Regions from separate parts of the Pantoea sp. sgz302252 genome, predicted to be linked through region 1. Evidence: riboswitches for the same ligand, from Rfam matches in the RefSeq annotation. Region 1 holds a riboswitch; the other holds the start of a gene.
What was found. A riboswitch is a leader RNA that binds a small molecule or an ion and turns the genes downstream of it on or off. The one in region 1 is predicted to bind cobalamin.
Positions count from the first base shown of each region.

Region 2: it holds a riboswitch for cobalamin, as region 1 does, so the genes downstream of both, ACLW56_RS19885 (hypothetical protein) here and btuB (TonB-dependent vitamin B12 receptor BtuB) in region 1, are expected to answer to the same signal.

Region 1 is NZ_JBLFJW010000015.1:112,357-117,932, reverse strand. It holds gene murI (glutamate racemase) at 1-409, opposite strand, end outside; gene btuB (TonB-dependent vitamin B12 receptor BtuB) at 354-2,189, opposite strand; cobalamin riboswitch at 2,255-2,449, opposite strand; gene trmA (tRNA (uridine(54)-C5)-methyltransferase TrmA) at 2,565-3,665, shown strand; gene ACLW56_RS13380 (YijD family membrane protein) at 3,749-4,108, opposite strand; gene fabR (HTH-type transcriptional repressor FabR) at 4,124-4,756, opposite strand; gene sthA (Si-specific NAD(P)(+) transhydrogenase) at 4,954-5,576, shown strand, end outside.
Region 2 is NZ_JBLFJW010000031.1:41,463-47,038, reverse strand. It holds gene pduF (propanediol diffusion facilitator PduF) at 528-1,325, shown strand; gene pocR (transcriptional regulator PocR) at 1,536-2,453, shown strand; cobalamin riboswitch at 2,497-2,671, shown strand; gene ACLW56_RS19885 (hypothetical protein) at 2,850-3,308, shown strand; gene nac (nitrogen assimilation transcriptional regulator NAC) at 3,557-4,474, shown strand; gene cbl (HTH-type transcriptional regulator Cbl) at 4,573-5,523, shown strand.

The sequences.
Region 1 (5,576 bases):
CGCGCGTCGCCAGTAGCCCAACAATGCCATTGGCGGTTAAACGTGCCGCGGGTTTTATTGCAGGCACAACGCCCACAACCGGGAAGGCAAACTTTTCGCGTAATGCAGGAAGTGAAACGGTACTCGCGGTGTTACAGGCAATCACGGCAAGTGCCAGTGGATAACGAGCCTGTACCGCCGTCACAATTTCAAGGACACGCTCAACAATGAAAGCTTCAGTCTTCTCTCCATAAGGAAAGGCGACATTGTCGAAAGCGTAGATGTAATGGAGATCCGGCAGCAGGTGCCGAATCTCATCATAGACCGACAACCCACCGACCCCGGAATCAAACACCAGGACGGTGGGACGTAGATCAGAAGGTGTAGCTGCCAGACAAGGTGTATTCCCGTCCTGCAGTTTCGTAGCCATAAACTGTCTCGTAATCTTTATCGAACAGATTAGCGATTTTACCACGAACTGTAAGGTTAGAGGTGATCGGATATGAAACCGCCACATCCCACAGGCTGACGCCGCCCATTTTCACAGTCTGGTAGGTGTTGAAGTCTGTATCGTAGCGAGAACCGAGATATTGGTAGGTCAGCCCCCAGTCGAAGTCATACACCTGCCAGTCGAGCTGATACTTCACCTGCTGTTTGGCGCGACGCGACAACAGCTCATTGGTCTGAGCGTCACGAGCATCCAGATAGTCATAACTTACGGTATGCGCCAATGGTCCCGTGTCGAACGATGCGGAGGCTTCAACACCTTTAATACGCGCTTTGCCTACGTTGTAGTATTTCTGCAGATGGCTGTCGTAATCGATGAGGTTATCCACATCATTACGGTAGCCCGACAGGCGCCAGTTCACACCAGCAGTCAGGCCTTCAAATGCACCTTCCCACTGCTTGCTCTCTTCTGGATCAAGATCTTCGTTGCCGTAGAAGCCATAAAGCTGACCAAGATTAGGCGCTTTGAACGCGGTGCCATAGGAAGCAACGAAGCGGTAGCCTTCAACAAACTCCCAGGCCGCACTGCCCTGCCAGGTACCATGAGTACCAAACTGAGAGTTATCATCGCCGCGGGCTGCACCTTCGAAGGTGAAATCACCCAATTGCTGCAGGCCAGTCAAATAAATGCCGGTGTTACGCAAGTCATAGCCATTGGTAACGTAGCTTGTCCCTGGCTCGGTGCTTTGCTTCTGCCAGTCAACGCCCGCGCCGATGTTGCCATGACCAATATCGACAGAGTTAGCCCACTGGAGATTGTACTGCTGGACCTCATCGAGGGTCGCCGTTGAGTCATAGCGACCCAGATTTGGATCGTAGTTATAGTCTTTGCTGTGGCTGTAGCTGGAAAGCAGTTGGGAATGGAAGATGTCATTGTTGAAACGAACACCCACATCCCAGGTTTGACTATAGAGTTGGCGGGTATCCACTGTGGAATCAGGGCTGGAATAACCGTCATACGCAGTACGGTTGTCGTAACCATAACCACGAACAAATGCGCTCCATTCATCGGAGAAGCTATGTTCCAGAGCGCCATACAGCGTTTTACTCATAAAACCGTCGCGATCAGGCTGAGCGACACCGCCGTTGTTGCCATCCGCTACCACATCATAGCCTTTGGAATAGGTGTAATCCCCGGAGAGCGTAACGCGTGTATTGTCGCCGAGCTTTTGCTGCGTGCTGGCGTTGTAATCCTGATAACCGTGTGAGCCCACGCCTGCATTCAGCGTAGTGCCATCTTTCTCACGGGTAGTAATAATGTTGATTACACCACCGATAGCATCGGAGCCATACACCGCAGAACGTGGTCCTCGAACATATTCGATACGCTGTACCAGGCTAATAGGGAACTGGCTCAAATCTGACGAACCACTAACACCAGCCTGGTTCAGGCGAATACCATCCACCAAAATCAGCACATGGCTGGAGTTGGTACCGCGAATGAAAACAGAGGAGAGCTGACCCATACCGCCGTTTTGGGCGATATCCACACCCGGCAGTCGACGCATGACGTCCGTCAGAGATTGAGACTGCCAGCGATCGATATCCTGACGGGTAACGACACTCACTGGCGCCAGAACGGTATTAACAGGCTGTTGAAAACGATTTGCCGTAACGACCATCGTGTCTGAGCTGCTGTCCTGCGCCCAGCCAGAAAATGCTGTGACGGAGAGCGCCGTCAGCAGCGAAGCTTTTTTAATCATTGTTAAAGCATCCAATAAATAAGAAGGATGCCGCTGGCTTCATCAGTAGTTCGCGATGATGAAGATCCGTTGCGACGTACTCCGGCAGGTCTTCGGGCTAGAAGGCCCCCGAACAAAATCGGGGTAATGAAATGAAGACTTCCCGCCAAAGGCAGTGTCTGCTTACGCTCTCATTTCGCCTTACTTTACCGCTGCGCGTCAGCTCCAGATTTGCACTGGATTCCCTTTTAACTCACAAGACCGGAAACAGGATGCTACATTCAGTAACAGGCTTATGTCGAGGAAGTCCCGCTTCGTTTCGGAAAACATCAAGGCTGGACATCCTCTGAGCATTCCCTACAATCCCCGCGTTATTCATCTCTTTCAGGAAGCATCATGACCCCCGAACACCTGCCGACAGAACAGTACGAGGCCCAACTGGCGGAGAAAGTCGTCCGCCTGCAAAGTATGATGGCGCCCCATAACGCACCCGTTCCGGAGGTGTTCCGCTCGCCTGTGAGCCATTACCGTATGCGCGCCGAGTTCCGCATGTGGCACGACGGAGACGATCTCTATCACATCATTTTTGATCAAGAGACGAAGCAGCGTATTCGCGTCGATACCTTCCCGGCGGCCAGCGAGTTAATCAACGCATTAATGAAAGCGGTGCTGGACGGCGTAAAAGCAGAGAAAACGCTGCGTCACAAGCTGTTCCAGATTGATTACCTGACCACCATGAGCAATCAGGCGATTGTCTCTCTGCTTTATCATAAGAAGCTGGATGAGGAATGGCAGGAAGCGGCAACCAAACTGCGTGATGCCCTGCGTGTCGCCAACCTGAATGTGCACCTGATTGGCCGTGCGACGAAAACCAAAATCGCGCTGGATCAGGACTATATTGATGAACGCCTGCCGGTTGGCGGTCGTGAAATGATTTACCGCCAGGTGGAAAACAGCTTCACCCAGCCGAACGCCGCGATGAACATTCAGATGCTCGAATGGGCACTGGATGCTACGCAAAACTCGAAAGGTGATTTGCTGGAACTGTACTGCGGCAACGGCAACTTCTCGCTGGCGCTGGCGCGAAACTTTGATCGCGTACTGGCGACAGAAATTGCCAAACCGTCTGTCGCCGCGGCGCAGTACAACATTGCCGCCAACCACATTGATAACGTGCAAATCATCCGTATGTCAGCGGAAGAGTTTACTCAGGCAATGAACGGCGTGCGCGATTTCAACCGCTTGCAGGGCATTGATTTGAAGAGCTATCAATGTGAGACGATTTTCGTTGATCCCCCGCGCAGCGGGCTGGACAGCGAAACCGAGAAGATGGTGCAGGCCTACCCACGCATCCTTTATATCTCCTGCAATCCGGAAACACTCTGCAAGAATCTGGAAACGTTAGGTCAAACCCACAAGGTAGAACGTCTGGCGTTATTTGATCAGTTCCCTTACACCCATCATATGGAGTGTGGGGTCTGGTTAACCAGGAGATAAATCCTTTGTAGGCCGGATAAGCGAAGCGCCATCCGGCAAAATGGCAGGTAGCGTGATGCTTACCTGCCTTAAAAACAACGAAATTACTCAGTCACTTCCGCTTTGCGGTTACGCATCCTGAAAGCAATCCAGAACACCATCACCACCGACAGTACTGCCGGGAAGAAGTTAGAGCCAATATCCGGATATTCTGCACGCACGACAGTGCTGTACACCAACACCCCCAGAATGAAACAGGCGGCGGCAAGCCCTGGCAGGCCAACAGGCATGGTGCGATTTTGATAACGTTGATGCAGACAATACACCGTCAGCACCAGCGCGATAAGCGGGAAGACGGAAAACGGCACGATAGAACTGAAGAGTGCAGCGAATGTTCCGTTAATGGATAAACCAGCGATCAGCGCCAGCAACAACGTACCTCTGTCTTGACCTGTCTGTTTCATTGCTTGTCCTTCACGTTATTCAGAATGATGTGTCTTTTCTTGTTCGCGGCGATACCAGTAATACGCGCCTTTGGAGATCATCCTCAGTTGCAATACCAGTCGCTCTTCTAATTGTCGGCGTTGCTCAGGGCCGACATCCAGTGCCTCCGCGCCCGCACTGAAAACAATGGTCACCATCGCTTCGGCTTGTGCCTCAGTAAAGGCGCGCGGCATATGGTTTTCGATTTCCAGATAGTCAGCAAGTTCCGCAATAAAGTGCTGAATTTCACGCGCCACCGCGGCACGAAACGCCGCAGAGGTGCCGGAACGTTCACGCAGCAATAAGCGAAAGGCGTTCGGATTATTACCGATAAACTCCATAAAGGTAGAAACAGAGGTACGGATAACGCTGCCGCCTTTGGCGATGCGCTGGCGTGCCTGACGCATCAGCTGGCGCAGCATCAACCCGCTTTCGTCTACCATGGTCAGCCCGAGTTCATCCACATCGCGGAAATGGCGATAAAACGAGGTTGGCGCAATACCCGCCTCACGTGCCACTTCACGCAGGCTGAGGCTGGCAAAACTTCTTTCCCCGCTCAACTGGCTAAATGCGGCTTCCACCAGCGAACGCCGGGTTTTTTCTTTTTGTTGCGCTCTTACGCCCATCACGATGTCTGAATCCTTCCCTCTGCGTTGCTGGCACTATACCAGAGATTAAAACTAATCTGTTTGAGGTGCTTTGTGAATGATTGTTTACGCGCGGTTTGTGCTTTGATGCCGGAAAAAAGCACAACGATAATTGGGTTATCCCGGCAATGATGTTAGTATTCTGTTGCTTTTATGTATAAGAACAGGTAAGCCTTACCATGCCACACACCTACGATTATGATGCAATAGTAATTGGTTCTGGCCCGGGCGGCGAAGGTGCCGCAATGGGGCTGGTCAAGCTTGGAGCCCGTATCGCCGTTATTGAGCGCTATCATAACGTCGGCGGCGGTTGTACCCACTGGGGGACTATCCCGTCGAAAGCGCTCCGTCATGCCGTCAGCCGCATTATTGAATTCAACCAGAACCCTCTCTACAGCGACCACTCCCGACTTCTTCGTTCCTCTTTTGCCGATATTCTCAATCATGCCGACAGCGTGATTAACCAGCAGACGCGGATGCGACAAGGATTCTACGAGCGCAACCACTGCGAAATTCTTCAGGGTAACGCTCACTTTATTGATGAACACACTATCGCGCTGGAATGCCACGACGGGTCTGTCGAAACGCTGACAGCAGAGAAGTTCGTTATCGCCTGCGGCTCTCGTCCTTATCGCCCGGACGACGTGGATTTCTCGCACCCGCGCGTTTATGACAGCGATTCTATTCTCAGCCTGCACCACGAACCACGCCATGTGATCATCTATGGTGCGGGGGTGATCGGCTGTGAATATGCGTCGATCTTCCGCGGAATGGAGGTCAAGGTCGACCTGATCAACACCCG
Region 2 (5,576 bases), on a different contig from region 1:
AAAAGAAAAAGAATGGCTGACCTGAGGTTTAGAATGGAAAAAAGAATCGTGGGGTTATGTTACTTAATTGGCGTAAGGTTTTTTAATCTGTTGTATTTGAATGGAAATAATTCCAGTGTGGATGTGATTATTTTGTTTTGCATACACCAGCTTTACATTATTTATAATGACAGCACTGTGGTTGTTTGTTATAGGCAGGATGGGGTGTGACTGAGGTCCATATAATAAAAACAAAAATAAGCATAAATTTATTATTAAAGCAGATTGCCTTTCTTGGCTTACGCAGCCGACAGCTATGCCATTCTCTCATTATCGAGAGCAATAATTTGCTATAGCTTCTGATTTATTTTCTTGTGATACCCAGGAGGTTGCCAACAATTTTCAGCGGTTTGTTTTTATAGTGAGAGAGTGTAATGAGCATCGGGTGAATTGCGGACGGGCGCATCGGCCCGGTGAACCTCCTGTCCGTTACCGCCAGTCAGGGAGTCGGTGGCTATAGACACAATTTCTTTTCAGAAGGTGTCACTATGAATGATTCATTAAAAGCACAATGCGTTGCCGAGTTTTTGGGGACAGGGCTGTTTCTGTTCCTGGGGATTGGCTGTCTTAGTGCCGCGAAACTGGCCGGTGCAGATATGGGACTGTGGGAGATATGCATCGTTTGGGGACTGGGAATCTCTCTGGCTGTGTATTTGACCGCCGGAATTTCCGGGGCGCATCTTAACCCTGCAGTGACGATTGCCTTGTGGCTGTTCGCCTGTTTTCCCGGCCGAAAGGTTGTGCCCTACGCGCTGGCGCAGTTCCTTGGCGCTTTTGGCGGGGCATTGTTAGCCTGGCTGCTTTATCGAACGTTGTTTACGGAATATGAATCTGCTCATCAACTGATACGAGGTAGCGCAGAGAGCCTGCAACTGGCGAGCATTTTCAGCACTTATCCTGCCGCGACCATCAGTGTGTGGCAGGCCGCGCTGGTCGAAGTGGTTATCACCTCAATGCTGATGGGAATGATCATGGCGCTGACGGACGACGGCAATGGCGTGCCAAAAGGTGCGCTGGCCCCTCTGCTGATTGGGCTTTTAGTCGCGGTGCTTGGGGCCGCCACGGCACCGTTAACTGGTTTTGCCATGAACCCTGCTCGTGACTTTGGGCCGAAGCTGTTCACCTGGTTTGCCGGGTGGGGCGATATTGCGATGACCGGCGGTCGGGATATTCCTTATTTTGTCGTACCGATAGTGGCACCTGTTATTGGTGCTTGTATTGGTGCGGCTATTTATCGCTTTTTCATTGGTAAGAACCTGCCTTGTAATACCTGCGCTATTGAATAAAATGCGAGCTGGCTCGCCGCAGATCACAGATTGATGCAACATAGAAAAGCTTTTCGTGATCTGCTTTCACTAATGGTGGAAAAGTCTCCTGGCAACAGGAGACTTTTGGTATTGTCCCTTTTATTCTTCATTTACGCTGTGTCAGGTGTTGAACGGAAATACTCTGCATGGTTCAACGCTATAACAATAAATTAACTGAGGAGGGATGTCATGATATCTGCAAGTACCCTTAACTCAGAGCTTATTAATAAAATTGCCCAGGATTTTGCGAAAGCCACCGGTCTGGCGGTCGTGGTCGTCAACATTCATGGCGATGAAATTTCTGAGTTGTTCAATTTTACCCCGTTCTGTCAGTTGATGCGTCAGCATCCACAGCACAGTTCTCGCTGCCGATTAAGCGATCGTTGTGGCGGGCTGGAGGCCTCGAAATCCGATGAGCCTTGTATCTATCGTTGTCATGCCGGGCTCACTGATTTTTCCATTCCTTTAGTGATTGCCGGGCATCTGGTGGGTTTTGTGCTGTGCGGCCAGGTAAGGCTGAGTCACGATGTCGAGCTGGTGGACATTCTTCGGGTGGACGAATGCTGGCGTGCAGATCCTGATTTGCTCAACGAGTTTCTTAATGTCCCAGAGGTAGACTACGCCCGAATTATCGCCTCGGCGGAACTGCTGAAGCTGATTGTCGAGAACTACCTTAAAAAGCAGCTCAGTTTTGTGATGATCAAGGATAATCCCGAGCCCGCTGCGGTAAGCCGCAAGCAGCCTCTGCCGCATGACAGCAAAATGAAAAAAGCCTTGCGCTATATTGAGGCACACCTCTCGGAGGAACTCCGGCTCGAAGAGGTGGCTTCTCACGTCTATCTCAGCCCGTACTATTTCAGCAAATTATTCAAAAAATATCAGGGGATTGGCTTCAATGCGTGGGTGACTCAGCAGCGTATGGCGAACGCCAAAGAGCTGCTTTGCCACAGTGACTGGAGTATTGCCAGCATTGCCCGCAATTTGGGCTTTTCTCAACCCAGCTATTTTTGCAAAGTCTTTCGTCAAACCTACCAGGTGACGCCGCAGGTTTTTCGTCAGCAAAGGAAAGACACAGCCACGCCCATGCCTGCCCATGAAATGAGTTAGTGGGTACGTTGTGGGTCGGGCGTTAATGTAAACGCGGCGAAAGCCGCCCGATAAGCCAACAGGTTAGCCACATTTGTGGCAGGGAAGGGGGTGAAAATCCCCCGCAGCCCCCGCTGCTGTGATGCCGACGAACCCGTAGAACCACTGATCGCAAGATTGGGAAGGACGGGTGAGGATGACGCTCAGCCAGAAGACCTGCCTGCTGGTGATGACCAACAACTTCGGTGGGAAGTGGGTTGCTCAGAGACGCGTGGCGCGTCAGTGTCGCTGCACGTCACTAAACATGACCCTTACCACCCTGAAGAGGATCAGGGGATGGTAGCAAAACAGTATCTGAATGCTCATGTCGGGCGTGTTCTGCGAAACGTAACAGCGCAGCAGCCTGCTGGTTTGCCTGTGGCAGACCCTTTGCGGCTCACGCCACTGCGCGTCTTAAAAGATGTTCACGCGCTGTCGCCTTCTGTGGAAGAAAAACCTTTCCGGGCGACAGTCCAGCCTGAGTCAATTGCGCTTTTTAATCTGGCTCAAGACAAGGAGGCGTTGGCTACACGCCTGGCAGAAGCCCTGCCTTTGTCTTGCTTTAGCACCCAACAAGGTGCCGGTGAGGTTTTTGTTCCACCTGAAAAGATGATGAACGCTTTTCAGGAGGCATTTGCCCATTTCTCGGTGGTGATGATCCTTGGTGCGCCCCCTGCACTGACCGAGTCGCTGTCGGCTTTCGCTCGTGAGATACCGTCAATGCCCGTGGTGTTGCTTATCCACGCAAGGCCGCAGCCCGTTATCCACTCACTTTTCGCAGAGGGCAAACCGGTGAGTGCATTGGTGCATTTTCTGTCCGCTTTTTTAAAAACCTAAGCGTCATTGAGCCAGAGTCGTCGCGGAAAATAAGCGCCACGCGCACCGCATTGGTGCAGCGCGTCCCTGGATGGGGCATAGCGCAATCCATTGGCTGGCTACTAAAAGGGAGAATATTATCAGAATCTCTTATTTTGCGGCCGGTCAGGCACGCTTCAGGCGAGTGCTCAAAAACTGGCAAGCATATTGCAACTCCTCCGACAACTGAATCGCCGGCCTGGTACTGGCATCCCCAAACTGGAGGCAAAATGAACTTAAGACGACTGAAATACTTCGTGAAAATCGTCGATATCGGCAGCCTGACTCAGGCTGCTGAGGTGTTGCATATCGCTCAGCCTGCATTGAGCCAGCAGGTGGCTACGCTCGAAGGTGAGATGGATCAGCAACTCCTGATTCGCACCAAGCGGGGAGTGACGCCGACAGAAGCCGGAAAAATTCTCTATACCCATGCGCGGACCATTTTGCGTCAGTGCGAACAGGCCCAGCTTGCCGTCAACACTATTGGTCGGACGCTCAGCGGTCAGGTGTCCATTGGCCTGGCACCAGGAACTGCGGCGTCTTCGGTGACCATGCCGCTGCTTCAGGCTGTGCGCAATGAACTGCCTGAAGTGATGGTCTATTTGCATGAGAACAGTGGCAGTGTACTGAACGATAAATTGCTGAACAGTCAACTGGATATGGCCGTGCTGTACGAACGTTCACCCGTTGCAGGACTCACCAGTCAACAACTGCTGAAAGAGGATTTGTGGCTGGTGGGCACGCGCGATTGTCCTGGTCAGAGTGTTGATCTGCTGGCTATCGCCGAAATGAATTTGTTCCTGCCGCGTGACTACAGCGCCGTGCGGGCACGAGTGGATGAAGCGTTTTCCCTGCGCCGACTGACGGTAAAAATCATTGGGGAAATTGAGTCTATTTCTACGCTGACGGCGGCCGTTGCCAGCGGAATGGGCGTGACGGTGCTGCCTGAATCAGCTGCCCGAACCCTGTGTGCTTCAGCCAATGGCTGGATGGCGCGAATCACCACGCCGTCGATGAGCTTACCGTTGTCGCTCAATATGTCTGCTCGTGGTTCGTTGTCGCCACAGGCTCAGGCGGTAAAAGAGATCCTGATGTCGCTGGTCAGCCGCCCGTCGCTGGAGAATCGTGAACTCCAGCTGGTCAGTTGATATAGCGTAATGGAATAAGTTGCTGGTTTTTATTATTTGTTCGCCAGGGCCGCAGACTCTAACAATAGCGTTATGTCTGAAGGTCCCTGGAGGAAAGGGTGAATTTCCAGCAATTGAAAATAATTCGCGAGGCGGCACGGCAGGATTACAACCTGACGGAAGTCGCCAATATGCTTTATACCTCGCAATCTGGCGTTAGCCGCCATATCCGTGAACTGGAGGAAGAACTCGGCATCGAGATTTTCATCCGTCGCGGCAAACGTTTGTTAGGCATGACCGAACCGGGTAAAGCGCTTCTTGTTATCGCTGAACGTATCCTGAATGAGGCGAGCAATGTGCGCCGCCTGGCGGATCTGTTCACCAATGACGCTTCGGGTGTGCTGACTATCGCCACCACTCACACCCAGGCGCGCTATAGTTTGCCGCCAGTTATCAAAGCTTTCCGCGAATTGTTCAAGGATGTTCGCCTGGAGCTTATCCAGGGCACGCCGCAGGAAATTGAGGCATTGCTGCATAACGGTGGGGCGGATATCGGTATCGCCAGTGAACGTCTGAGTAATGACACCACGTTGGTCGCGTTCCCATGGTTTCGCTGGCATCACAACCTGTTAGTCCCCGAAGGCCACCCTTTGACACAAACGTCGCCATTAACCCTGGAAGCCATTGCTCGCTGGCCGCTAATTACCTATCGCCAGGGGATTACTGGCCGTTCACGTATTGATGAAGCCTTCAATCGTAAAGGTCTGGTGCCGGATATTGTGCTGAGTGCGCAAGATTCTGATGTGATCAAAACCTATGTAGAGTTGGGGCTGGGCGTAGGGTTGGTGGCGGAACAATCGGGCGATAATCAGGAAACAGGGTGTTTCACTCGCCTCGATACGCATCATCTGTTCGATGCCAATACTGTCTGGCTGGGCCTGAAGCGAGGCCAGCTTCAGCGAAACTACGTGTGGCGTTTCCTTGAACTCTGTAATGCAGGGCTTTCCGTCGACGAAATCAAACGTCAGGTGATGGAGCCTGAAGAAGCGGCGATTGACTACCAAATCTAGAAAAGCAAAAAGCCTGCTCGAAAGCAGGCTTTGAGACTGATGACAAACCTCTA